3 regions of the Pantoea sp. CFCC18179 genome follow, and region 1 is predicted to be linked to each of the others. Evidence: predicted binding sites of a transcription regulator. Region 1 holds the regulator's gene; each other region holds the start of a gene.
What was found. The regulator ArgR, encoded in region 1, controls arginine synthesis, uptake and breakdown. The targets are predictions, from matches to a motif close to ANTGAATAAAAATACANT.

Region 1 (7,811 bases):
CCGCTGGATGCTGATTCAACGCCGCCGCATCGCCTTTGATCGTGCACGCCAGCGTCGTGCCGATATGCTGGCTAACCGCGCGCGCAGTGAAGAAGAGAAAGAACAACAAACGCCGGTCAATGCTGACACCATCGAAATTGATGAGCCAAGTATCGACCTGGATGAGATCAGCGCGCAGTCGCTGCGTCTGGTGCGCTCGATTCTGACGCTAATCGCGCTGGTTTCGGTGATTGTTTTGTGGTCAGAAATTCACTCGGCGTTCAGCTTCCTCGATAACATTCCGTTATGGAATGCCACCACAACCATTCAAGGCGTTGATAGCGTGCAGGCGATTACGCTGGGCGCGGTGTTGATAGCCATTCTGGTGCTGATCATCACCACGCAGCTGGTGCGTAATATGCCGGCGCTACTGGAACTGGCGCTGTTGCAACATCTCAGTCTGGCACCAGGAACCGGTTATGCGATTACCACCTTAACCAAATATGCGTTGATGCTGATCGGCGGCCTGATCGGCTTCTCGATGATGGGCATTGAGTGGTCGAAGCTGCAATGGCTGGTTGCCGCGTTAGGTCTGGGATTGGGCTTCGGTATGCAGGAGATCTTCGCCAACTTTATTTCTGGCCTGATTATTCTATTTGAGAAGCCGATTCGTATCGGCGATACCGTCACCATTCGTGATTTGACCGGTAGCATCACACGTATCAATACGCGCGCCACCACCATTACCGATTGGGATCGCAAAGAGATCATCGTGCCGAACAAGGCCTTCATTACGGAGCAGTTCGTAAACTGGTCGCTGTCGGATTCGGTGACGCGTGTGGTGCTAACCATTCCAGCACCGGCGCGAGTCAACAGCGATGAAGTGACCAACATTCTCAAGCAAGCGGCAGATCGTTGTACTTACGTGCTTGATATGCCAGCGCCGGATGTGTTCCTTGTCGATCTGCAACAAGGTATTCAATTGTTTGAACTGCGCGTGCACGCGGCGGAAATGGGACATCGCATGCCGCTGCGTCACGAATTGCATCAGCTAATTCTGCGCGGCTTTGAGGAGCATGGCATTGAAATGCCGTTCCCACCGTTCCAGGTACGCATGGAAACGCTAGGCAAGCAAAATCCGGCCAGTAACGGTGCTCCCGCTAATAAGACCTTCAAGTCAGGCGGATTATAAAAAACACAACGCCCGGCAATTGCCGGGCGTTTTTTATTGCCGCAGAGAGCGCTATTTCACAAACTCTTCGCCCTGCGCGATATCTTTCTTCAGCGTGTCCAGCATGCCGTTCAGCGCTTGCTGTTCAAAGGCACTTAACGTCCCCAGCGGACGGCGTTCAACAATGCCGTTTTTACCCAGCAGCAGCGGCTGAGAGAAGAAGCGCGCGTATTCGCCATCGCCTTCGACATAGGCGCACTCCACCACATTGGCTTCGCCTTGCAGCGCGCGAATCAGCGACAAACCAAAACGTGCCGCCGCTTGCCCCATCGACAACGTTGCCGATCCGCCACCGGCCTTGGCTTCCACCACTTCAGTACCGGCGTTTTGGATGCGTTTAGTGAGATCGGCCACTTCCTGATCGCTAAAGCTCACACCTTTTACCTGCGACAGCAGTGGCAGAATCGTCACGCCCGAGTGTCCGCCGACCACTGGAACCTCAATTTCAGTAGGCTGCTTGCCTTTCAACGCAGCGACGAAAGTATTGGCGCGGATGATGTCGAGGGTTGACACGCCAAACAGACGATTTTTGTCATACACGCCGGCTTTCTTCAGCACTTCAGCGGCAATCGCCACCGTGGTGTTCACCGGATTAGTGATAACGCCGATCAGCGCTTTCGGCGCGGTGCTGGCAACTTGCTCAATCAAATTGCGCACGATACCGGCGTTGACGTTAAACAGGTCAGCACGATCCATGCCGGGTTTACGTGCCACGCCAGCGGAGATCAGCACCACATCAGCACCATGCAGCGCAAGTGTCGCATCTTCGCCACTGAAGCCTTCAACCGTGACTGCGGTTGGAATGTGGCTGAGATCGACCGCCACACCCGGCGTAACCGGCGCGATATCATAAAGTGAGAGGGCTGAACCTGCGGGCAATTGAGTTTTAAGCAGCAGTGCAAGCGCTTGGCCAATACCACCAGCGGCACCGAGAACGGCAACTTTCATCCTGAACTCCTTATTAAGGTGGGGCAGAGATATGCCGAAAATCCATCAGGTTACGAGTTTAATCAACTTCTCAGGCGATAGCGACAAAACCTGTCGCGCACTTAACACTACGCCGCAATCGATCGGCTCCCGAGACATCTCCACTTCAGAAGTCGCCTGAATGATTCATTCGCAGCCAGAAGACAATGGACGGCAATGATCATCAATATTGTTGTTACCACCTCAATAATATAACAACTTTGCAACCTTCGCTTTGCGCGTCTGCCCGCGATTTTCGTGCGATATAAAATTCTGCTATGATCGCTGCCCTGCGAGTAATTCACATCAGATTGATTGCATAAAAATTCATCTAAATGCATAATAATTTATCTGCCGTGGGCCTGTTGCCTGCTGCAACCCTCTCTTATTGGTAGCTTATGCGAAACCCATCAAAACAAGACGACCTGATCAAGGCGTTCAAAGCCTTATTAAAGGAAGAAAAATTTAGCTCCCAGGGCGAAATCGTGCAGGCGCTGCAGGAAGACGGCTTCGAGAACATCAATCAGTCCAAAGTGTCTCGCATGCTGACCAAGTTCGGTGCAGTCCGCACCCGCAACGCGAAGATGGAAATGGTGTATTGCCTGCCAGCAGAGCTTGGCGTTCCAACCACCACCAGCCCGCTGAAGAACCTAGTGTTGGATATCGATTATAACGATGCCTTGGTCGTGATTCACACCAGCCCCGGTGCAGCACAGCTGATTGCACGTTTGCTGGATTCTCTCGGGAAAGCAGAAGGGATTCTCGGCACCATCGCCGGTGATGACACCATCTTTATTACGCCAGCGCGCACCTTCTCGGTAAAGCAGCTGTACGACGCCATTCTGGTTTTATTCGAACAAGAGCTATAAAACCCTGCCCGTTACCGGCTGTTCAGCTGCCGGTAACCTCTCTCTGCGCACCGCTTATCTGCCATTCTTGCCACAAAATCCTTTTCATATAATAGGTTATCCATATGCCTGAGCGTTATCGTTCGACCTAAATAATGGTACGACCTTTTCCCCTGCTTAACCTATTGCGCTATTTTACACTGCTTTACATTATGTGCTCAGTGTCATTCCCTTCTCACGGCGTATCAGCCAGCGGGATCAACCATGATCTTTCGCACTAAAAGATAATTTGATGTAGATCATTGTTTTTACATTGAAATAACAAGCTATGGTTAAGATCCAGGCGGTTTTTATAACTTACCGTTCTAAAAAAGTGCCATAAGGATAAAGAATTACAACCAAACATTATTAGCTGGATATTAATTTCATGAGTGATTAGATCTATACTTAGTTTCGTGATGCAAATCACACGAAAGAAAAAGATAAAAATAGACGACGAGGAAAAATACCATGAACGTTAAAACTACTATTGCAACATTAAGTGTTCTCTCTGCCCTGTCATTTGGTGCATTTGCAGCAGATTCTATCAATGCTGAACAAGCAGCGAATCTGCAACCCGCAGGCACCATTAGCGTCAGCGGCGTGGGCGGTTCTCCAATGGATATCCGTCAGCAGTTAAACGATAAAGCCGATCAGCAAGGTGCAAAAGCCTACCGCGTGATTGAGGCGAATACCGGTGACAGCTATCACGCTACCGCTGAACTGTACAAATAAGTTACTGATTCAAGACGCAATGTGAAGGGTGACCCGTTTGAGACGCCTTTGCCTCTCAGGTTACCAACCCAATTTTCAGGAGAGTAGAATCATGAAAACCAAATTATCTATCGCTGTAATGACCCTGGCTTCTGTTCTGTCATTTGGCGCTAGCGCCGCAAGCCTGGTTTCAAATGAACAAGCTGAACAGCTGCAACCACTGAATCAAACCATCAGCGTGAGCGGTGTGGACGGTGACCAGACCAACGTTCGTCAGGAACTGTCACAGAAAGCCGATGCTCAAGGTGCTAGCCATTACCGCATTATTGAGAACAACCGTGGCGATACCTTCCACGTCACTGCTGAACTGTACAAATAATTAAACATCGAACGTCAGGCGCCGCTTAGGCGCCAGACACGAGATCGACGACCCGCCTACCCCACTTTTTGCCGCAGGTTGTTGATTATACGAGGAGAAAAATTATGAATATCAAAACAACCATCGCAACTGCTAGCCTGTTTTCCCTGATCGCCTTCGGTGCCTCTGCGGCACAGTTGGTAACCGATGAAACGGCGCAGAATCTGCAACCTACCGGCAGCACTATTTCAATCAGCGGTACCGGCGGTTCACCAATGGATTACCGTGCCCAGCTTTCGCAGAAAGCAGATGAGCAAGGTGCCAGCGCTTATAAAGTGATCGAAGCCAAAACCGGCGACAGCTACCACTTAACCGCTGAGCTTTATAAGTAATTCCTCGTCAATTAAGACGAACCCTTTGGCCCCGCTCGCCGGGGCCCTTTTTGGGTCTACTGCTTTACATTGAAGCGGAGCTGGCCTTCCAGCTCCTCTTCTGCTTCATCAAATAGCAGGATCAATGCGCCATACCGGCGTTTCTGCCCTTTCCCCAGATTCACAAACTCAATCTCCAGCGGCAACGGCAATTGCTCACCAATGATCGCGTCCCAAAGATCGTCCAGATCGTTGATGGCAAGATCGGCCAGCGCAAAACGATCGCTAAACTGTCGGTAGAAATGGGCTTGATCGACAATTTCATCGAAATCAAAACGCTCGGTTCTCATCATGATGCCCTCTTAGTCGTCGCGGCTAGCCAAGTCCGCCGAGGTGCAGCGCTTTCACTTCCAGATACTCTTCCATCCCCAACACCGAACCTTCGCGTCCTAATCCTGACTCTTTCACGCCGCCGAAGGGTGCCAGTTCGGTTGAAACCGCACATTCGTTAATGCCGATCATCCCGGCTTCCAGCGCCGCTGAAACGCGGAACACACGCTGAAGATTCTGGGTGTAGAAATAGGCCGCCAAACCATATTCGGTGTTATTGGCGCGCTTCAGTACATCCGCTTCATCGTCAAAACGGAAACACGCCGCCACCGGACCAAACGTCTCTTCCTGCGCCAGCTTCATCTCTTCGTGTGCATCAGCGATCACTGTTGGCTGCCAGAAGTTGCCACCCAATGGATGACGCTCGCCGCCGACCATCAATTTCCCGCCTTTGCTCAGCGCGTCTTTGACATGCTCTTCGACTTTATCCAGCGCCGACGGCTCAATCAGCGGGCCGACAATCACGCCTTCCTCAACGCCGTTGCCGACTTTAAGCTTGCCAACCTCATCAGCCAGTTGGTTGACGAAACGATCGTACACCGCGTTATGGATATAGAAGCGATTGACGCTGACGCACACTTGCCCAGCGTTGCGGAACTTGTTGGCAATCGCGCCCTGCACTGCGGCATCAATGTCTGCATCTTCGAACACGATATACGGCGCATTGCCGCCTAACTCCATCGACACTTTCTTCATGGTTTCCGCCGCGTTACGCATCAGCGTTTTACCTACCGCAGTTGAACCAGTGAAGGAGATTTTGCGCACCGCTTTGCTGGCCATAATCGCATCGCTGATGGCATGCGTATCACCTGCAACCGCGTTCAACACGCCATCGGGAACGCCCGCTTTTTGCGCCAGCGCCAGCAGCGCAAAGGCACTGAGCGGGGTGTTATTGGCGGGTTTGATGATGCCGGTACACCCCGCGGCGAGTGCCGGGCCGAGTTTGCGCGTCAGCATGGCCATCGGGAAATTCCACGGCGTGATGGCAGCGACCACGCCAATCGGTTCGCGCGTGGCGAGGATGCGCGAACCCGGCTTGGCAGGCGGGATGATCTCGCCGTTGGCGCGTTTTGCCTGCTCGGCAAACCACTGAATAAAGCTGGCGGCATATTCCACTTCGCCTTCCGCTTCTTTGAGTGGTTTACCTTGTTCAGCCGTCATCAGTTGGCCCAGCCAGCTTTTGTTCTCAATCATCAGTTGATACCAACGATTGAGGATTTCGGCGCGCGCCTTGGCGGTTTTATCGCGCCAGGCGGGAAACGCACGTTCTGCGGCGGCAATTGCCTGTTCGGTTTCGTGCTTACCGGCTTTGGCGACTTTGGCTAAGACTTCACCAGTGGCGGGATTGGTTACGTCAAAGGTGTCGCTGGCGGTATGCCATTGGCCGTCGGCGAAATAGCCGGTTTTGAATAATTCGTGGTTCTGCAGGGAAGTAGACATCGGTTCGCTCCTGTCGGTTTGCGTCCTGTCAGGAAAGTATAGATGCCAAATTTGCTGATTTTTGTGTCAACGTGGGATCAAAAAGGCCGCTGCATGCTGCAGCGGCCAGTTTCAGATTTGGATGAGGGTGTTTTGATACTTATCCAGCATCAGCACCAGCCGTTTCACCGGTTCGGTAACCTTATCAGGAGCCGAATAGTGATGCAGCTTCTCCTGATACACCTCTAACTCTTTTAGCAACCGCTCAAAGTAATAGCGGCGCTTGTCATCGCTGGTTGCCGAAATAATCCGGTCGGCGGTATGACGCAGTTGGCGGTGATACGCCGACAAATCCGCGTTGATTGGCACTTCCGCGTTACGCAAACGCTGATGCCCGATGATCAGTGTTAACGCGATGCGATACTTATCGATATCGCCTGGGAACAGGTTAAGCAACAAAAACAGTTGCTGATACAGCGCAGGCAAATGGTTTTCCCGGCGGCGCGCCTGATTGGTGGTCAGCGCCGCCACGGCTGCATACATAAAGCGGTTCAGCAGCTTACGACCGGTGCGATCGCGTGATTTGTCGCGAATCAACAGAATCACCATCATTGCCACGAAGCAACCAATCACCTGGCCCAACACGTTGTCGAGGAACACGTTGAACTCGAACTTCATCGGGTTATCCAGCACCAATACGTTGATGGTGCCAATCAGCGCACCGAGCGTACCGAGCTGGCGGCGCTGCACAAAGATGCCGCCGATAAAGCCCAGAGCACCAATGGCGATGCACAACAGCAACACGCTTTGCTGTGTCGCAGGCAGAATAAAGATGAAGTACAGCGCGCCGAGCGGTACCGCAACCGCCATGCCGTACAGGAAATCTTTCGCCATCATTAGTGGGTTTGGCATCCGCATCGCCAGCGCGGTAATCACCGCCAGCATCACCATGCAGCCGCTGCCCGAGGTCCAGCCGGTATACAGCCAGAATAACGAACCGAGTGCGGTCGCGACAAGGGTGCGCACGCCGTTGATCATCGCGTGATGCGTTTCGGCGGAACGCGCCTGAATCACCACTTCGCGCTGCAAAATGCTCTCTTCCAGCGTGGTGATGCGGCTATTGCTTTTCACACCGTTAATCAGTAACAGATATTCGGTGGCGGCACCGACCCAACTGGCGACAGTCAGCGGCACAGTTTTGCTGCTCACACCAATCAGGCGGCGCATCACCTTCATGCGCTTGTGCACATCGTTAACGTTGTTGACCTCTTTTTCGATCAGCAAACGATAGTGCGGTGGAATGTATTCGGGTCGCGCATTTTGAATCAGGAAGGTTTCTGCCGCCTGAGTAATCATGGTGAGCGACAAGGTATTGAGCATTTGCAGACGGCGGCTGGAGTTTTTCCAGCGCGAGGATTCCATCATCAGCTGGCTGCGCATGCCATTCAGCGCCGTGGTGCGGCGCACCAGCGCACTCCACGCTTTATCCACTTCAT
Region 2 (7,811 bases), on a different contig from region 1:
GTGCTGCTGCGTGATTGCTCTGCGGCCGCGCAACGTCGTGTGGAAGAGAACCGTACCTTCCTGTCACGTCTGGCGCGTCTGGAAAGCCTGACCATCTTGCCTGCGGGCGAGAAAGGCCCGGTTTCGGTCACCAAGATTGTTGAAGGCGCGGAGTTGCTGATCCCGATGGCGGATCTGGTCAACAAAGAAGCCGAGCTTGAGCGTCTGGCGAAAGAGCTGGTGAAACTTGATGTCGAAATCGAGAAGATCCAGAGCAAGCTGGCGAATGAAGGCTTTGTTTCTCGTGCGCCGGAAGCCGTGGTCGCGAAAGAGCGCGAGCGCGTGGCTGAACTTGAGCAATCAAAAGCAAAACTGTTTGAACAGCAGGGCGTGATTGCGGCATTGTAAGCGCTTCAGTCCAACTGCTTAATCGAAGCCGGGCACTGCCCGGCTTTTTTATACCGGAAGATAATGATGAGCACCGTCACGCCACTTAACCTGCACGTTCGCCCGATTATAGCCGCTGATAATCCCTTGATTGCCAAAGTGATCCGCGATGTATCAGCCGAATTTGGTCTGACGGCGGATAAAGGCTATACCGTTTCCGATCCCAATCTGGATCGCCTGTTCGAACTGTACAGCGAAACCAACAGCGCCTATTGGATTGTTGAACATAATGGCGTGGTGGTTGGCGGCGGCGGCGTTGCGCCACTGGCCTGTAGCGCAGCGGATATTTGCGAGTTGCAGAAAATGTATTTCCTGCCGCAAGTGCGCGGTTTAGGTCTGGCACGTGATCTGGCGCTACGCGCGATGGATTATGCGCGTCAGCAAGGCTTTCGCCGCTGCTATCTGGAAACCACCGGCAGCCTGACGCGCGCGATAAAGCTGTATGAGTCGTTGGGATTTGAACATATCGAAGGCGCGATGGGCTGCACTGGGCATGTGGATTGCGAAGTGCGGATGCTGAAGATGTTGTGATGTTTGAGGTCGCCAAGAATGGCGACCCTACGGTTTAGTCGCCGTTTTTGTAGGGTGCGCATTCATGCGCACCAGGAAGCAGCCATTGCTTAAACCGCCGGCACGCCGCTGTGAAAACGCAATTCGCCATCCGCTTCGCTAATCAATCGCGCTTCGGCTTCGCCAAAGGCTCGCACACGCGGCGCAATATCTGTTGGTGAAATCTGCTCTGCCAGCTTGAGGTAATCCTGATAATGGCGAGCCTCCGAACGCAGCAGCGAAATGTAGAATTTCTCCAACTGCTCATCCAGATACGGCGCCAGGCTAGCAAAGCGTTCACAGGATCGCGCTTCGATATAAGCCCCGCAGATCAACTTATCCACCAGCGCTTCTGGCTCGTAAGTGCGAATTTCACGAATCAAGCCTTTGGCGTAGCGGCTGGCGGTAATTTTGCGGTAAGGCAAACCCCGCGACTGCATGATTTCCCACACCTGATAGAAATGATGCAGCTCTTCTTTAATCAGCAACACCATCATCTCAACCAAATCGTCCGCCCACGGCAATTCGTTGCGCACAATGATGCTTTTGGTCAGATTCTTATGCGCGTTGATGAAGTTATTATCTGGCTCATCGCGATAAATAAAGTCTTCGTACGGCTTGAGCCACGCCAGAATGGCATCGCCGCTGGGTTTATCCGCGACATATTTACGGATGATAAACACCGCGGTTTGCGCGGCTTTTAACTCGCACACCATGTGATCGGTCAGCAACAGCGTGAGATTTTCTGGCTTGCGCGCTTCATCGATCCACGCTTGCGGCGTGCGGCAATGCAGGAACGCGTAAATGGGTTCTAATAGCGGAGCATAATTCATCGGCAATCTTTTTGTCTTGCGGGGAAACGTTTTAGGGCGACGAGCGTCGCCCATTAATGCTTAGTGACGCACACCATCGTCTTCTTCGTCGTCGATGAAATCACCGTCGTCATCTTCATCTTCAGCGTCTGGATCTTCAAAGTAGGTGCCCCAACCGTCGTAATCGACGTTGAATTTACCCGCCAGATTCACCAGTTGCTCGACCTGCGCATCAATCAGCTCAGGCTTTAATGCGCCTTCACTCAGGATATCCACGCACATCACGGTGCCACCCTCTTCCAGCTCCAGCTCTTCTGGCTCGCTCACTTCGAAGCCCAGTTTGAAGGCTTCAACCGCGACCTTCTCCAGTGAATCGAAGTTATTGCAGGAGAGATGATGCTCAATGGTGTAAAGCGCATCGGGATCGCTGCCGTCTTCCAGCAGCTCTTCAATGATCAGGCGTGTCTCTTCGCGCTGTTCTTCCAGCAATGCTTCATATGCCATGGGTGTGTCCTCAAATTTTCGGCTGAATACAATTATTTTCCCACACTGCCTCGCGCGCCACTACACAAAACAACAAGTTTCTTAACGACGGGGTTGAAAATGCATATTCATACGGTTAGATTGAATTTTAATTCATTTTAATGTGAGCATCTGGAGCGCTGTATGAGTCAGCTGTATCAAAGACATTTCCTGAGATTACTGGATTTCACCCCCGCAGAAATCGATTCACTGCTGAGTTTGGCCGGTGAATTAAAACACGCTAAGAAAAATGCCGTCGAGACGCAGTACCTGAAAGGCAAAAACATCGCGCTCATCTTCGAAAAAGACTCGACTCGTACTCGATGCTCTTTCGAAGTTGCCGCTTACGATCAGGGCGCTAACGTCACCTATCTCGGCCCAAGCGGCAGCCAAATCGGCCATAAAGAGTCGATGAAGGACACCGCGCGCGTGTTGGGACGTATGTATGACGGCATTCAATATCGCGGTTACGGTCAGGAATTAGTGGAAACCTTAGCGGAATTCGCGGGCGTGCCGGTGTGGAACGGCTTAACCACTGAGTTCCACCCCACTCAGTTGTTGGCCGATCTGCTGACGATGCAGGAACATCTGCCAGGCAAAACCTTGAATCAAATGACGTTGGTGTATGTTGGCGATGCGCGTAACAACATGGGCAACAGCATGCTGGAAGCCGCCGCATTGGTCGGATTGGACCTGCGCTTAGTGGCGCCAAAAGGCTGCTGGCCGGAAGGCGAGTTAGTGGAACAGTGCCGCCTCGCAGCCCAGCAAACCGGCGGCAAAATTACCTTAACCGAAGATATCGCTGAAGGCGTGCAAGGTGCCGACTTCATCTACACTGATGTGTGGGTTTCGATGGGTGAAGCCAAATCGGTATGGGAAGAGCGCATCGCCCTTCTGCGTGCGTATCAGGTGAACAGCGCGATGCTGGCCTTGACCGGCAATCCGCAGGTGAAATTCCTGCACTGCTTACCGGCCTTCCATGATGACCAAACCACCTTAGGCCGCCAAATGGCCGAACAATACGGTTTGCAGGATGGCATGGAAGTCAGCAATGAGGTGTTTGAATCAGTACACAGCATTGTGTTTGACCAGGCAGAAAACCGCATGCACACCATTAAAGCCGTGATGGTGGCGACGCTGGGCAACAAGCAATAACAGCACAAGCAAACGTTTACCTCGTGCGCGATATTTGCTTGATGCAAATCAGTGAATGCGTATAATGCGGCCCAATTTGCCGGAGGAAACATGCAACAGCGCAGCGCACAATTTGACGCTCAACGGCGCCTGACAGCGGGCGGCGCACCTGTTTCTTTCCGTCATCAATCGATCGTAAAAAAAGCCCCTTAAGCAGGGGCTTTTTTTTGTCCGCAATCCGGCAGCGCAGAGGAGAACGCTATGGCCAACCCGCTATATCGCAAGCACATCATTTCCATTAACGATCTCAGCCGCGATGAGCTGGAGCTGGTGCTGCACACCGCCGCTCAGTTGAAAGCGCATCCTCAGCCAGAACTGCTGAAGCATAACGTGATCGCCAGTTGCTTCTTTGAAGCCTCCACGCGCACACGTTTGTCGTTTGAAACCGCGATGCATCGCCTTGGCGCGTCGGTGGTGGGCTTTGCTGACGGCAGCAACACTTCGCTCGGCAAGAAGGGCGAAACGCTGGCCGATACCATTTCGGTGATTGGCACCTACGTCGATGCCATTGTGATGCGACATCCACAAGAAGGCGCGGCGCGTCTGGCCACGGAATTCTCCGGCGGCATTCCGATTCTTAATGCCGGCGACGGTGCCAACCAGCATCCAACGCAAACGCTGCTCGATCTGTTCACCATCCGCGAAACGCAAAGCCGCCTCGATAACCTCAATGTGGCGATGGTCGGCGACCTGAAATATGGCCGCACCGTGCACTCGTTGACGCAGGCGCTGGCGAAATTCAGCGGCAATCGCTTCTTCTTCATCGCACCGGATGCGCTGGCGATGCCGGCTTACATCACCGATATGCTGGATGAACAGAACATTGCCTGGTCACGCCACGACACCATCGAAGAAGTGATGCCTGAACTCGATATTCTCTACATGACGCGCGTGCAGAAAGAGCGTCTCGATCCGTCTGAATACGCCAACGTCAAAGCACAGTTTATTCTGCGTGCTGCGGATTTAGCCGGTGCGCGCGACAACATGAAAGTGCTGCATCCCCTGCCACGCATTGATGAAATCACCACCGACGTTGATAACACGCCGCACGCCTGGTATTTCCAGCAGGCTGGTAACGGCATCTTCGCGCGCCAGGCGTTGCTGGCGCTGGTATTGAATCGCGATCTGGCACTGTAAGGAGCAAACCGATGACTCACGATAATAAATTGCAGGTTGAAGCGATCAAACGCGGCACGGTGATTGACCATATCCCGGCGCAGATTGGCTTTAAAATCCTCTCGCTGTTTCGTCTGACCGAAACCGATCAACGCATCACCATTGGCCTGAACTTGCCGTCGGGTGAAATGGGCCGCAAGGATCTGATCAAGATCGAGAACACGTTCCTGACCGATGATCAAATCAACCAGCTGGCGGTGTACGCGCCGCTCGCCACGGTGAACCGCATTGATGACTACGAAGTGGTGGCGAAGATCGCCCCAACCTTGCCGGATCGTATCGAACGCGTGTTGACCTGCCCGAACACCAACTGCATCAGTCGTAATGAACCGGTTTCGACCAGCTTTGCGGTGAAAAAGCGCGAAGACGATGTGCATTTGAAGTGTAAGTATTGCGAGAAAGAGTTCGCGCGCCACGTGGTGCTCGGTCACTGGTAATCGCCCGTCGCGTCCCTATAATGGGGCGATTCATATCGCGGCGGACATCGGTCGGCCGCGCACTTCTAAGGAGAAACAATGTCTCGCGAAATCAGTACCTCTAACGCACCCGCCGCAATTGGCCCTTACGTGCAGGGCGTGGATCTCGGCAGCATGATCATCACTTCAGGCCAGATTCCAGTTGATCCCGCCACTGGCGCAGTGGCAGACGACGTGTCTGCACAGGCGCGCCAGTCTTTGGAAAATGTGAAGGCGATTGTTGAAGCCGCCGGCCTGAAAGTGGGCGACATTGTAAAAACCACCGTATTTGTGAAGGATTTGAATGACTTCGCAACGGTGAATGCCACTTATGAAGCGTTTTTCACCGAGCACAACGCCAGCTTCCCAGCACGTTCGTGCGTGGAAGTGGCGCGTCTGCCGAAAGATGTGAAGATTGAGATCGAGGCGATCGCGGTACGTCGCTGATTGGGTGCGATTTTCCCCTCACCCTAGCCCTCTCCCGCGCGCGGGAGAGGGAACCGTACAGTGCACGTATTAAACTCTCGATCACCCCAGCTATTTAAACGAACGCAGTAACTTCTCTAACGGCCTCACCAACGCCAGCACCGTTTCATCCTGCACCTGCGCCGCCGCATCTAACTGCGCATGCATCTGCGCCACTTCGCCTGCGCCATACGCCTGATTGCGCTCCAGCGCCGCTACCAAATCCAGCCCCATGCGGCTCAATTGCGCCACCTGCTGCACTTGTTGCTGCAACGGCTTGAGCTGATAATTGGCCAAAATCAGCGGCATCACCGCATCGCTGTTGCTCTGCCAGCGTTGTAATTGCTGACGAATCGCATTGGCTGCCGCGTGATCGGCACGATTGGCAATCAGCCGGTCAACCTGCTTATCCAGCAAGCGCACCGCATTGCTTTCCGCCGGTAACACATCCGCCAGACGATTGAGCGGCTCGAAATAGTCGTAATGGCCTGCCTGGAATTTCAGGTGTTGCCGCGTGTAATACTGCGCAGGTTCCAGCACTTCCGCCAATACGCGCAGCGGTGCGATGTCGGTGCTATTCGCCAGGCGCATCATCTGTACCTCAGCTTGTTGATGCTGCAGCAAACCGACCGAAATGGTGCCCCAACGATCCACCGCGCTGAGGCGTTGATACATGTTGTCGCTGTCGGTGACATCTTTCGCCGACCATAAACGTTCCGCCACCACAAAAGCGCGCGGCCACAAACGTGTATCGATAACGCGGCTATTAACGTTTTCAGCCCACAATGCGGCTTCCCCACCAATCAGATTATTTTGCATCTGCTCCGGCGTCGGCACTGACGGCGCAATACCTTTCGGCACTTGCGTCAGCTTGTTGCCTTCAGTGGGATAACGCACGTTGCCCACCAGCATGTAACCGGTCAACTTATCTTGCGTCAGCGTCACCACCGGCTGGAACGGCCCCATCCATGTGTCAACGTTGAACGTCAGTTGCGTTGGCGATAACCAGCGAATATCGCTGACCATGCGGCGCGCTTTGCCGCTGAAATCGATAAAGCCGCGCCAACCCTCTTTGCCATCAATCAAGGTAAAACTGCCTTTCAATGCGCTGCCTTTCAGGCGCGGCATGATGAATTGCCAGCTTTGCGTTTGCTCACCCGCTTGCACTTGATCTGCGCCATTCAAGCCTTGCGGCCAAGGTTCGTTGCGATAGTGATAGGCGGCGGTTTGCGGTTGATCGAGATAGAAACCGGTGGAGAGAATGCCGCGGAAATCATTTTTTGCCGCATCGCCCAGCGCATCCTGACCTTGCCATGACTGAATCAAGATGCTTTTCGGCAGATCTGGATGATAAACCTCATCCCAGCCGATCATGCGGCGCTGGTGCGCTTCAAGAATTTTTTCCACGCGCTGATTAAACCAAGCTTGCAGCGCATGCGTGTCTTTTAAGCCGTGATCGCGCATGAATTGCTGAATGCGCGGCGATTCGTTCCATTGCGCCGGATCGACCTCGTCGCCGCCAATATGCACGTAAGGATCCGGGAAGATCGCCGTCACTTCACCCATCAAAGTGTCGATAAAGCGGAATACCGCTTCGTTGCTGGGATCAAGCAGCGGCTTAAACACACCCCAGCCACGTTCCATCTGATACGGCCCTGGCGCACTGAGCAGTTCCGGCATCGCCACCGCGATCGCCGATGCATGGCCCGGCACATCAATTTCCGGCACGACGCGCACGCCGCGCTGGGTGGCATAACGCACCACATCACGCATCTGCTGCTGCGTATAATACAGGCCGTCGCTGGCCTTTTCCTGCAACTGCGGATAATGGTTGGAGGCAAATCGCCAGCCCTGATCATCAGTTAAATGCCAATGGAACACGTTCATACGGGCGGCGGCGATGCCGTCAATTTGGCGTTTCACCGTTTCAATCGGCAAGAAGTGACGCGCCGAATCAATCAGCACGCCGCGCCACGGAAAACGCGGTTTGTCGTCAATGGTGACGTAAGGGATCTCGGTGCCATTCTGCGTATTTTCAATCAGCTGCAACACCGTTTCCATGCCACGCATCGCGCCAAAACGGGTGTTGGCTTTTAGCAGCACGCCATCGCTGTTGACCAGCAAATGATAGCTTTCATCGCTATCCGGCTGCGGCACCAGATCGACCGCCTGAGCAATTTGTACCTGAATGCGCGGCCCGTTACCGGTTGGG
Region 3 (7,811 bases), on a different contig from region 1:
GATCAGTGGCATCTTCTCTGGCACGCTTTCCTGGCTGTTCCTGCAATTTGATGGCACCGTGCCGTTCAGCGAATTGGTCGATCAAGCCTGGCAACAAGGCTTAACCGAACCCGATCCGCGTGTGGATTTGTCCGGTCAGGATGTGATGCGCAAGCTGGTGATTTTGGCGCGTGAAGCCGGTTACGACATCGAGCCGGATCAGGTGCGGGTGGAATCGCTGGTGCCGTCAGTGTGCGAAGGGGAATCCATCGATCACTTCTTCGAGAATGCTGACGAGCTGAATGAGCAGATGCTGCAACGTTTGGAAGCCGCGCAGGAGATGGGCTTGGTGCTGCGTTACGTGGCGCGTTTCGACGCCAACGGCAAAGCGCGCGTGGGTGTGGAAGCGGTGCGCCCTGAACATCCGCTGGCGTCGTTGCTGCCGTGCGATAACGTGTTCGCCATCGAAAGCCGCTGGTATCGCGATAATCCGTTGGTGATTCGCGGACCGGGCGCGGGACGTGATGTTACCGCGGGCGCGCTGCAATCTGACATTAATCGCCTCGCACAATTGCTGTAATCTTTAGCGGGCGGCCAGATGGTCGCCCCAACTCCCTAATTCCTTCGTCTCCTTCCATTTATAATGAAACGCTTTCACCTGGTTTGAATATTTGTCACGGCTGTTCATTAATTTTAAGTTGACGCTACGCGGAGAATCGTTCATTTTGTGCATCTGGACGTCTAAACGTATGGATGTTCACGAGCCGCAAAATAATCGATATGTGATGACGAGGTAATTAGGATGAGTTTCTTTCACGCCAATCAGCGCGAAGCGTTGAACCAGAGCCTGGCTGAGCTGAACGGGCAAATTAATGTCTCTTTTGAGTTTTTCCCGCCACGTACCAGCGAAATGGAAGAAACCCTGTGGAGCTCGATTGATCGATTGAGCAGCCTGAAACCGAAATTCGTCTCCGTCACTTACGGCGCTAACTCGGGTGAACGCGATCGCACGCATAGCATCATCAAAGGCATTAAAGATCGCACCGGTTTGGAAGCGGCTCCGCATTTGACCTGTATCGATGCCACGCCAGATGAGTTACGTACCATCGCCAAAGATTATTGGGACAGCGGCATTCGTCATATCGTGGCGCTGCGCGGCGATTTACCGCCAGGCAGCGGCAAGCCAGAAATGTACGGTTCCGATCTGGTTGAATTGCTGAAAGGCGTCGGCGATTTCGATATCTCGGTGGCGGCGTACCCTGAAGTGCATCCTGAAGCCAAAAGTGCCCAGGCCGATCTGATTAACCTGAAGCGCAAAGTGGATGCCGGTGCTAACCGCGCTATCACCCAATTCTTCTTCGACGTTGAAAGCTATCTGCGCTTCCGCGATCGCTGCGTGTCAGCTGGTATCGACGTTGAAATTGTGCCGGGCATTCTGCCAGTCTCAAACTTCAAGCAGTTGCAACGTTTTGCCACCATGACCAACGTGCGTGTGCCGGGCTGGATGAGCGCGATGTTTGAAGGTCTGGATAACGATCCGGAAACGCGCAAAATGGTCGGCGCCAGCGTGGCGATGGATATGGTGAAAATCCTGTCACGCGAAGGGGTGAAAGATTTCCATTTCTATACACTGAACCGCGCCGAGCTGAGCTACGCCATTTGTCATACGCTGGGTGTGCGCCCGGCGGTGATTGGTTAATCTTCATCTCAATGGGTGGTCACCATAAATGGCGACCCTACAAATTCCGACAAAAAAGGAGCCAATCGGCTCCTTTTTCACATCATGACATCCGATTAACCGGTGTTACGCATACCTGCCGCAACGCCTGCAATCGTCACCATCAGCGCTTGCTCAACGCGCGGATCTACCGTTTCACCGCGTGCTTCTTGTGCACGTGAACGATGCAGCAGTTCAGCCTGCAACACGTTGAGCGGATCGGTATACACGTTACGCAGCGCGATGGATTCGGCAATCCACGGTTGGTCCGCCATCAAATGCGCATCATTGGCGATGGTTAACACCGCTTTGATATCGGCATCCAGCTGATCGCGCAGCTGTTTACCCAGCGGCCACAGCGATTTATCCACCAGACGCTGATCGTAGTATTCCGCCAGCCACAGGTCGGCTTTCGAGAACACCATCTCCAGCATGCCAAGGCGCGTGGCGAAGAACGGCCATTCGCGGCACATGGTTTCTAATTCATCGCGATGGCCTTCATCCATGGCTTTTTGCAGCGCAGCACCCGCACCTAACCAGGCTGGCAGCATCAGGCGGTTCTGCGTCCAGGCGAAGATCCACGGAATTGCACGCAGCGACTCAACACCGCCGGTTGGGCGACGTTTTGCCGGACGTGATCCGAGCGGCAATTTGCCCAATTCCTGCTCTGGCGTGGCCGAGCGGAAGTACGGCACGAAATCAGGATTTTCACGCACATAACCGCGATACATCGCGCAAGAGTGTGCTGACAAGCCATTCATGATTTCTTGCCATTGCGGTTTTGGTTCTGGCGGCGGCATCAGGTTAGCTTCCAGAATCGCGCCGGTATACAGCGACAGACTGGCGATGGTGACTTCTGGCAAACCGTATTTGAAGCGAATCATCTCGCCTTGTTCAGTCACGCGCAGACCGCCTTTCAGACTGCCCGGCGGTTGTGACAGCAGCGCCGCATGTGCTGGTGCGCCGCCACGACCAATCGAACCGCCGCGTCCATGGAACAGCGTCAGCGTGATGCCCGCGCTTTCGCAGGTTTTGATCAACGCATCCTGTGCCTGATATTGCGCCCAGCTTGCCGCCATCACACCGGCGTCTTTTGCTGAGTCGGAATAGCCAATCATCACCATCTGCTTGCCATTGATGAAGCCGCGATACCAATCAATGCTCAGCAACTGCGTCATCACGTCGTTGGCGTTGTTCAGGTCATCCAGGGTTTCAAACAGCGGCGCGACTGGCATGGCGTAAGGAATACCGGCTTCTTTCAGTAACAGATGCACGGCCAGCACGTCGGACGGCGTTTTCGCCATCGAAATCACGTACGAAGCAATCGACCCCTGCGGCGCTTCGGCGGCTACTTTGCAGGTATCCAGCACTTCGCGGATGTTGTCGCTCGGTTCCCACTGCTGTGGCAGCAATGGACGTTTGGAGTTCAATTCACGGATCAGGAAGGCTTGCTTATCCGCTTCTGACCAGCTTTCGTAATCACCCAAACCGAGATAACGCGTCACTTCAGCAATCGCTTCGGTGTGACGGGTACTTTCCTGGCGAATGTCGATGCGCACCAGCGGCACGCCAAAACACTTCACGCGGCGCAGCGTGTCCAGCAGCTGGCCATTAGCGATGATGCCCATGCCGCACTGTTGCAGTGATTGATAAATCGCAAACAGCGGTTGCCACAGTTGTTCGTTGGAAACCAGCAGATCGGCAGGGCGCGGTGGGCGCTCGCCTTTCAAACGGCGTCCCAGATAAGCTTGCGTCATCATCAGCTGATCGCGAATGCGCTTGAGAATCATGCGATACGGTTCCAATGCTTCCGGATCGCCGCACAATTCGCGTACTTCATCGCTACATTCGGACATCGACAACTCAGACACCAGCACGCCGACATCGCGCAGGAACAGATCGGCGGCTTTCCAGCGGCTCAACTGCATCGCGTGGCGAGTAATCGGAGCAGTGACGTTCGGGTTGCCGTCGCGGTCGCCGCCCATCCACGAGGTGAATTTGATTGGCACGAAATCAACCGGCAGTTTGATGCCGAACGTCTCTTCAACTTGTTCGTTCAGCTCGCGTAGGAAAGCAGGTACGCCTTGCCACAAACTGTTTTCCACCACCGCAAAGCCCCACTTGGCTTCATCAATTGGCGTTGGGCGATATTTACGGATTTCGTCGGTGTGCCACGCTTGTGCCACCAACTGACGCAGACGACGCATCACCTGGGTGCGTTCGTAATCCGAAATATCGCTGTGATCGAGTTGTTGCAGGCAGCTATTCACTTCGCCCAGCATATGGATCAGCGTGCGACGAGTGATTTCCGTTGGATGTGCCGTCAGCACCAGCTCCAGCGACAGTTCTTCTATCGCATTGCGAATCGCCGCTTCGCTAATATCGCCTTGCTGCTTCAGGCGTTCAAACGTGGTTTTCAGCAGTTCCGGATGATTCGGGCCATCGCCGCTGCGTGAAATGGTCTGATACTGCTCTGCCACGTTGGTCAGGTTAAGGAACTGGCTAAAAGCGCGCGCCACCGGCAATAACTCTTCATTGGAGAGATTTTGCAGCGTGGTCAGCAGTTCCTGACGATGAGTGTCATTTCCCGCACGGGATGACTTAGAGAGTTTACGGATGGTCTCCACCTGGTCGAGGATGTTCTCTCCTAGTGCATCCTTAATCGTATCCCCGAGCAGTTTGCCGAGCATACTGACATTACTTCGCATTGCGGAATATTGTTCGTTCATTGGACCCTGACACCCTTATCGTCTTAATAATCTCTATGCCCAACGGGCATAACATCGTCTTTTATCTAGCCACGTATCTTCCTGCACGTCAATTGCCTTAAATCATCGTAAATGTGCTGCTAAATGACGGAAATTCAAAGAATTTGTTTGCAGTGAAGTGAGATAAGTTATTCTTATTATCAAATCCCGAACAATGACAGGGCAATTTGCTGATTTAACAGTGAAATGCCCCATCTGTTGTTCATCAATGACAAAAATGCTGCACCACTTGCGTGATAAGTGCATGTGTCGGCTTGATAAATGCGGTATCAATAAATTCGTCTGGCTGGTGGGCTTGATTGATAGATCCCGGGCCTAAAACCAGCGTTGGGCACAATTGCTGAATAAATGGCGCTTCAGTGCAATAGTTCACCACTTCGGTCGGCACGCCCAGCAGCTTCTCAACCACTTGCACTAATTCGTGATTAGCCGGACATTCATAGCCTGGAATCGGCGGATGCAACTCGCCAACGGTCAAACGTCCTGGCCAGCGCTCGCTCACCGGCGCTAAAGCTTCATTCAGCAAACCATCCAAATCACTCAGCGTTAAGCCCGGCAGCGGACGAATATCCATGTGCAATTCGCAGCAGGCACAAATACGGTTGGCCGCATCGCCACCATGAATATGACCAAAGTTCATGGTTGGATACGGAATGGCAAAGCCATCGTGGTTATAACGCTCCTTCAAGGTGTTACGCAGTTGCATCAGCTGCGTGATGGATTCATGCATCAGCTCAATTGCGTTTACACCGCGCGCGGGATCGCTGGAGTGGCCCGATTGTCCCTGAATACGGATGAAATTCGACAAATGGCCTTTGTGTGCGCGCACTGGTTTGAGCGAAGTCGGTTCACCGATGATGGCGCAATCCGGGCGTAACTGCGTCGATTCAGAGAAATACTTCGCGCCCGCCATGGTGGTTTCTTCATCGGCAGTGGCGAGGATGTAGAGTGGCTTGCTGAGTTTGGTCACGTCAACGTCACGCAGCGCATCCAGAATAAAAGCAAAGAAGCCTTTCATATCGGCGGTGCCCAAGCCGTACAGCTTGTTGTCGTGCTCGGTCAGCGTGAAGGGATCGCGCGTCCAGCGGCCATCATCAAAGGGAACGGTATCGGTGTGACCAGCCAATAACAGACCGCCAGCACCCGATCCGCTGCGCGCCAGCATGTTGAATTTGTGGCGCGTGCCGGGTACCGGTTGCACTTCAACGCTGAAGCCAATATCACGGAACCAGCCGGCCAATAAATTGATTAAAGTTTCATTACTCTGGTCCAGCGCGCTATCGGTTGCGCTGATTGATGGTGTGGCAATCAACTGGCGGTAGAGTTCGATAAAAGGTGGTAATTTTGTCTTCACTGTTGACGGTCCTTGGGTTAGGATGTATCAATATTCATGCATTAATAGTGAATAAAAATACAATAACGTCGTTTGCATGTGAAGCATCAAATCTTCTGCAAACGGCATCCTGGGCAACGGGGCAAGGCCGCGACCCGATACGTGTGACTGTAATAAGGTATACAGCCTGATGTTGAATACGCTGATCGTTGGTGCCAGTGGTTACGCTGGCGTAGAGCTTGCCACCTACCTGAATCGCCATCCGCATATGAACATAACCGCTTTGGCGGTTTCAGCGCAAAGCCCGGATGCTGGAAAGTTATTGTCGGATTTGCATCCGCAGCTGAAAGGCATTGTCGATTTGCCGTTGCAGCCGCTAAGTGATGCCGCTGAATGGGCTGATAAAGTCGATGTGGTGTTCCTCGCAACTGCCCATGAAGTCAGCCACGATCTGGCACCTGAATTCCTCAAAGCCGGCTGTGTGGTGTTTGATCTCTCTGGCGCTTTCCGCGTAAACGACGACGCTTTCTATACCCAATATTACGGCTTCAGCCATCAGCATCAGGCATGGCTGGATAAAGCCGTTTACGGTCTGGCCGAATGGCAACACGACAAAATTAAAGACGCGCAATTGGTGGCGGTACCGGGTTGCTACCCAACCGCAGCGCAGTTGTCGTTGAAACCGCTGATCGCGGCTAATTTGCTTAACGATGCACAATGGCCGGTGATCAATGCCACCAGTGGTGTGAGCGGTGCCGGACGTAAAGCCAGCGTGACCACCAGCTTCTGTGAAGTGAGCTTGCAGCCTTACGGCTTGTTCAATCATCGTCATCATCCCGAAATCGTGGCGCATCTCGGCACGCCGGTGATCTTCACCCCGCATTTAGGCAGCTTCCCGCGCGGAATTTTGTCGACCACCACTTGCCGCCTGAAAGCGGGCGTGACGCAACAAGATGTGGCTGACGCTTTCCATAACGCCTATCACGACAAACCGCTGGTGCGCGTATATGACAAAGGTGTGCCAGCGTTGAAAGCGGTGGTCGGCTTGCCATTCTGCGATATCGGTTTTGCAATGCAAGGCGAGCACCTGATTGTGGTGGCGGCCGAAGATAACCTGCTGAAAGGCGCTTCCTCGCAGGCCGTTCAGTGTTTGAACATTCGTTTCGGCTTCCCCGAAACGTTGTCTTTGATTTAACCGACGGATAACGCAATGAATCCTTTGATCATTAAACTGGGTGGCGTGCTGCTGGATAGCGAAGAAGCGCTGGCCCGTCTGTTTGATGCGCTGCTGGCGTACCGCAATGAATATCAGCGTCCGCTGATCATTGTGCACGGCGGCGGTTGCCTGGTAGACGAGTTGATGAAGAAACTCGCACTGCCGGTGAAAAAGAAGAACGGTTTGCGCGTGACGCCAGCCGATCAGATTGACATTATTACCGGTGCGTTAGCCGGTACCGCCAACAAAACGCTGCTGGCGTGGGCGAAGAAATATGGCATTGGTGCGGTTGGGCTGTGCCTGGGCGATGCCGGTTTAGTGAATGTAGCGCAGTTCGATGAAGAGTTAGGTCACGTTGGCAACGCGACGCCTGGCAACCCGGCGCTGGTGAATACCTTGCTGGCGGCAGGTTATATGCCGGTGATCAGCTCGATTGGTATCACCGATGGCGGCGAACTGATGAACGTCAACGCTGACCAGGCGGCGACGGCGCTGGCAGCGACGATTGGTGCTGATTTGGTGTTGTTATCGGACGTTAGCGGCATTCTCGACGGCAAAGGCCAGCGCATTGCAGAGATGACCGCAGAGAAAGCGGAACAGCTGATCGCGCAGGGTATCATCACCGATGGCATGATCGTGAAAGTGAACGCCGCACTCGATGCCGCGCGTACGCTGGGTCGCCCGGTGGATATCGCCAGCTGGCGTCATGCTGAACAACTGCCAACCCTTTTCAACGGCGTGTCGATTGGCACCCGGATTCTCGCATAATCAAGGATTAAGACATGAGCACGCAAAACA

Region 2: a site for ArgR is predicted at 2,411-2,428, ahead of argF (ornithine carbamoyltransferase). Genes of this name have one in related genera too.
Region 3: a site for ArgR is predicted at 5,865-5,882, ahead of argC (N-acetyl-gamma-glutamyl-phosphate reductase). Genes of this name have one in related genera too.

The regions. Positions count from the first base shown of each region.
Region 1 covers NZ_JBNBPM010000002.1:30,271-38,081, reverse strand. The annotation lists gene mscM (miniconductance mechanosensitive channel MscM) at 1-1,171, shown strand, start outside; gene mdh (malate dehydrogenase) at 1,223-2,158, opposite strand; gene argR (transcriptional regulator ArgR) at 2,575-3,045, shown strand; gene yhcN (peroxide/acid stress response protein YhcN) at 3,535-3,798, shown strand; gene ACPUC7_RS04770 (YdgH/BhsA/McbA-like domain containing protein) at 3,890-4,156, shown strand; gene yhcN (peroxide/acid stress response protein YhcN) at 4,261-4,527, shown strand; gene ACPUC7_RS04760 (barstar family protein) at 4,584-4,856, opposite strand; gene ACPUC7_RS04755 (NAD-dependent succinate-semialdehyde dehydrogenase) at 4,882-6,336, opposite strand; gene aaeB (p-hydroxybenzoic acid efflux pump subunit AaeB) at 6,448-7,811, opposite strand, start outside.
Region 2 covers NZ_JBNBPM010000004.1:319,249-327,059, reverse strand. The annotation lists gene ACPUC7_RS11045 (valine--tRNA ligase) at 1-387, shown strand, start outside; gene ACPUC7_RS11040 (GNAT family N-acetyltransferase) at 454-957, shown strand; gene miaE (tRNA isopentenyl-2-thiomethyl-A-37 hydroxylase MiaE) at 1,047-1,808, opposite strand; gene rraB (ribonuclease E inhibitor RraB) at 1,869-2,291, opposite strand; gene argF (ornithine carbamoyltransferase) at 2,454-3,464, shown strand; gene pyrB (aspartate carbamoyltransferase) at 3,705-4,640, shown strand; gene pyrI (aspartate carbamoyltransferase regulatory subunit) at 4,652-5,116, shown strand; gene ridA (2-iminobutanoate/2-iminopropanoate deaminase) at 5,195-5,581, shown strand; gene ACPUC7_RS11005 (beta-N-acetylhexosaminidase) at 5,672-7,811, opposite strand, start outside.
Region 3 covers NZ_JBNBPM010000011.1:11,052-18,862, reverse strand. The annotation lists gene ACPUC7_RS18460 (bifunctional aspartate kinase/homoserine dehydrogenase II) at 1-559, shown strand, start outside; gene metF (methylenetetrahydrofolate reductase) at 782-1,678, shown strand; gene ppc (phosphoenolpyruvate carboxylase) at 1,774-4,425, opposite strand; gene argE (acetylornithine deacetylase) at 4,670-5,818, opposite strand; gene argC (N-acetyl-gamma-glutamyl-phosphate reductase) at 5,988-6,992, shown strand; gene argB (acetylglutamate kinase) at 7,008-7,781, shown strand; gene ACPUC7_RS18430 (argininosuccinate synthase) at 7,796-7,811, shown strand, end outside.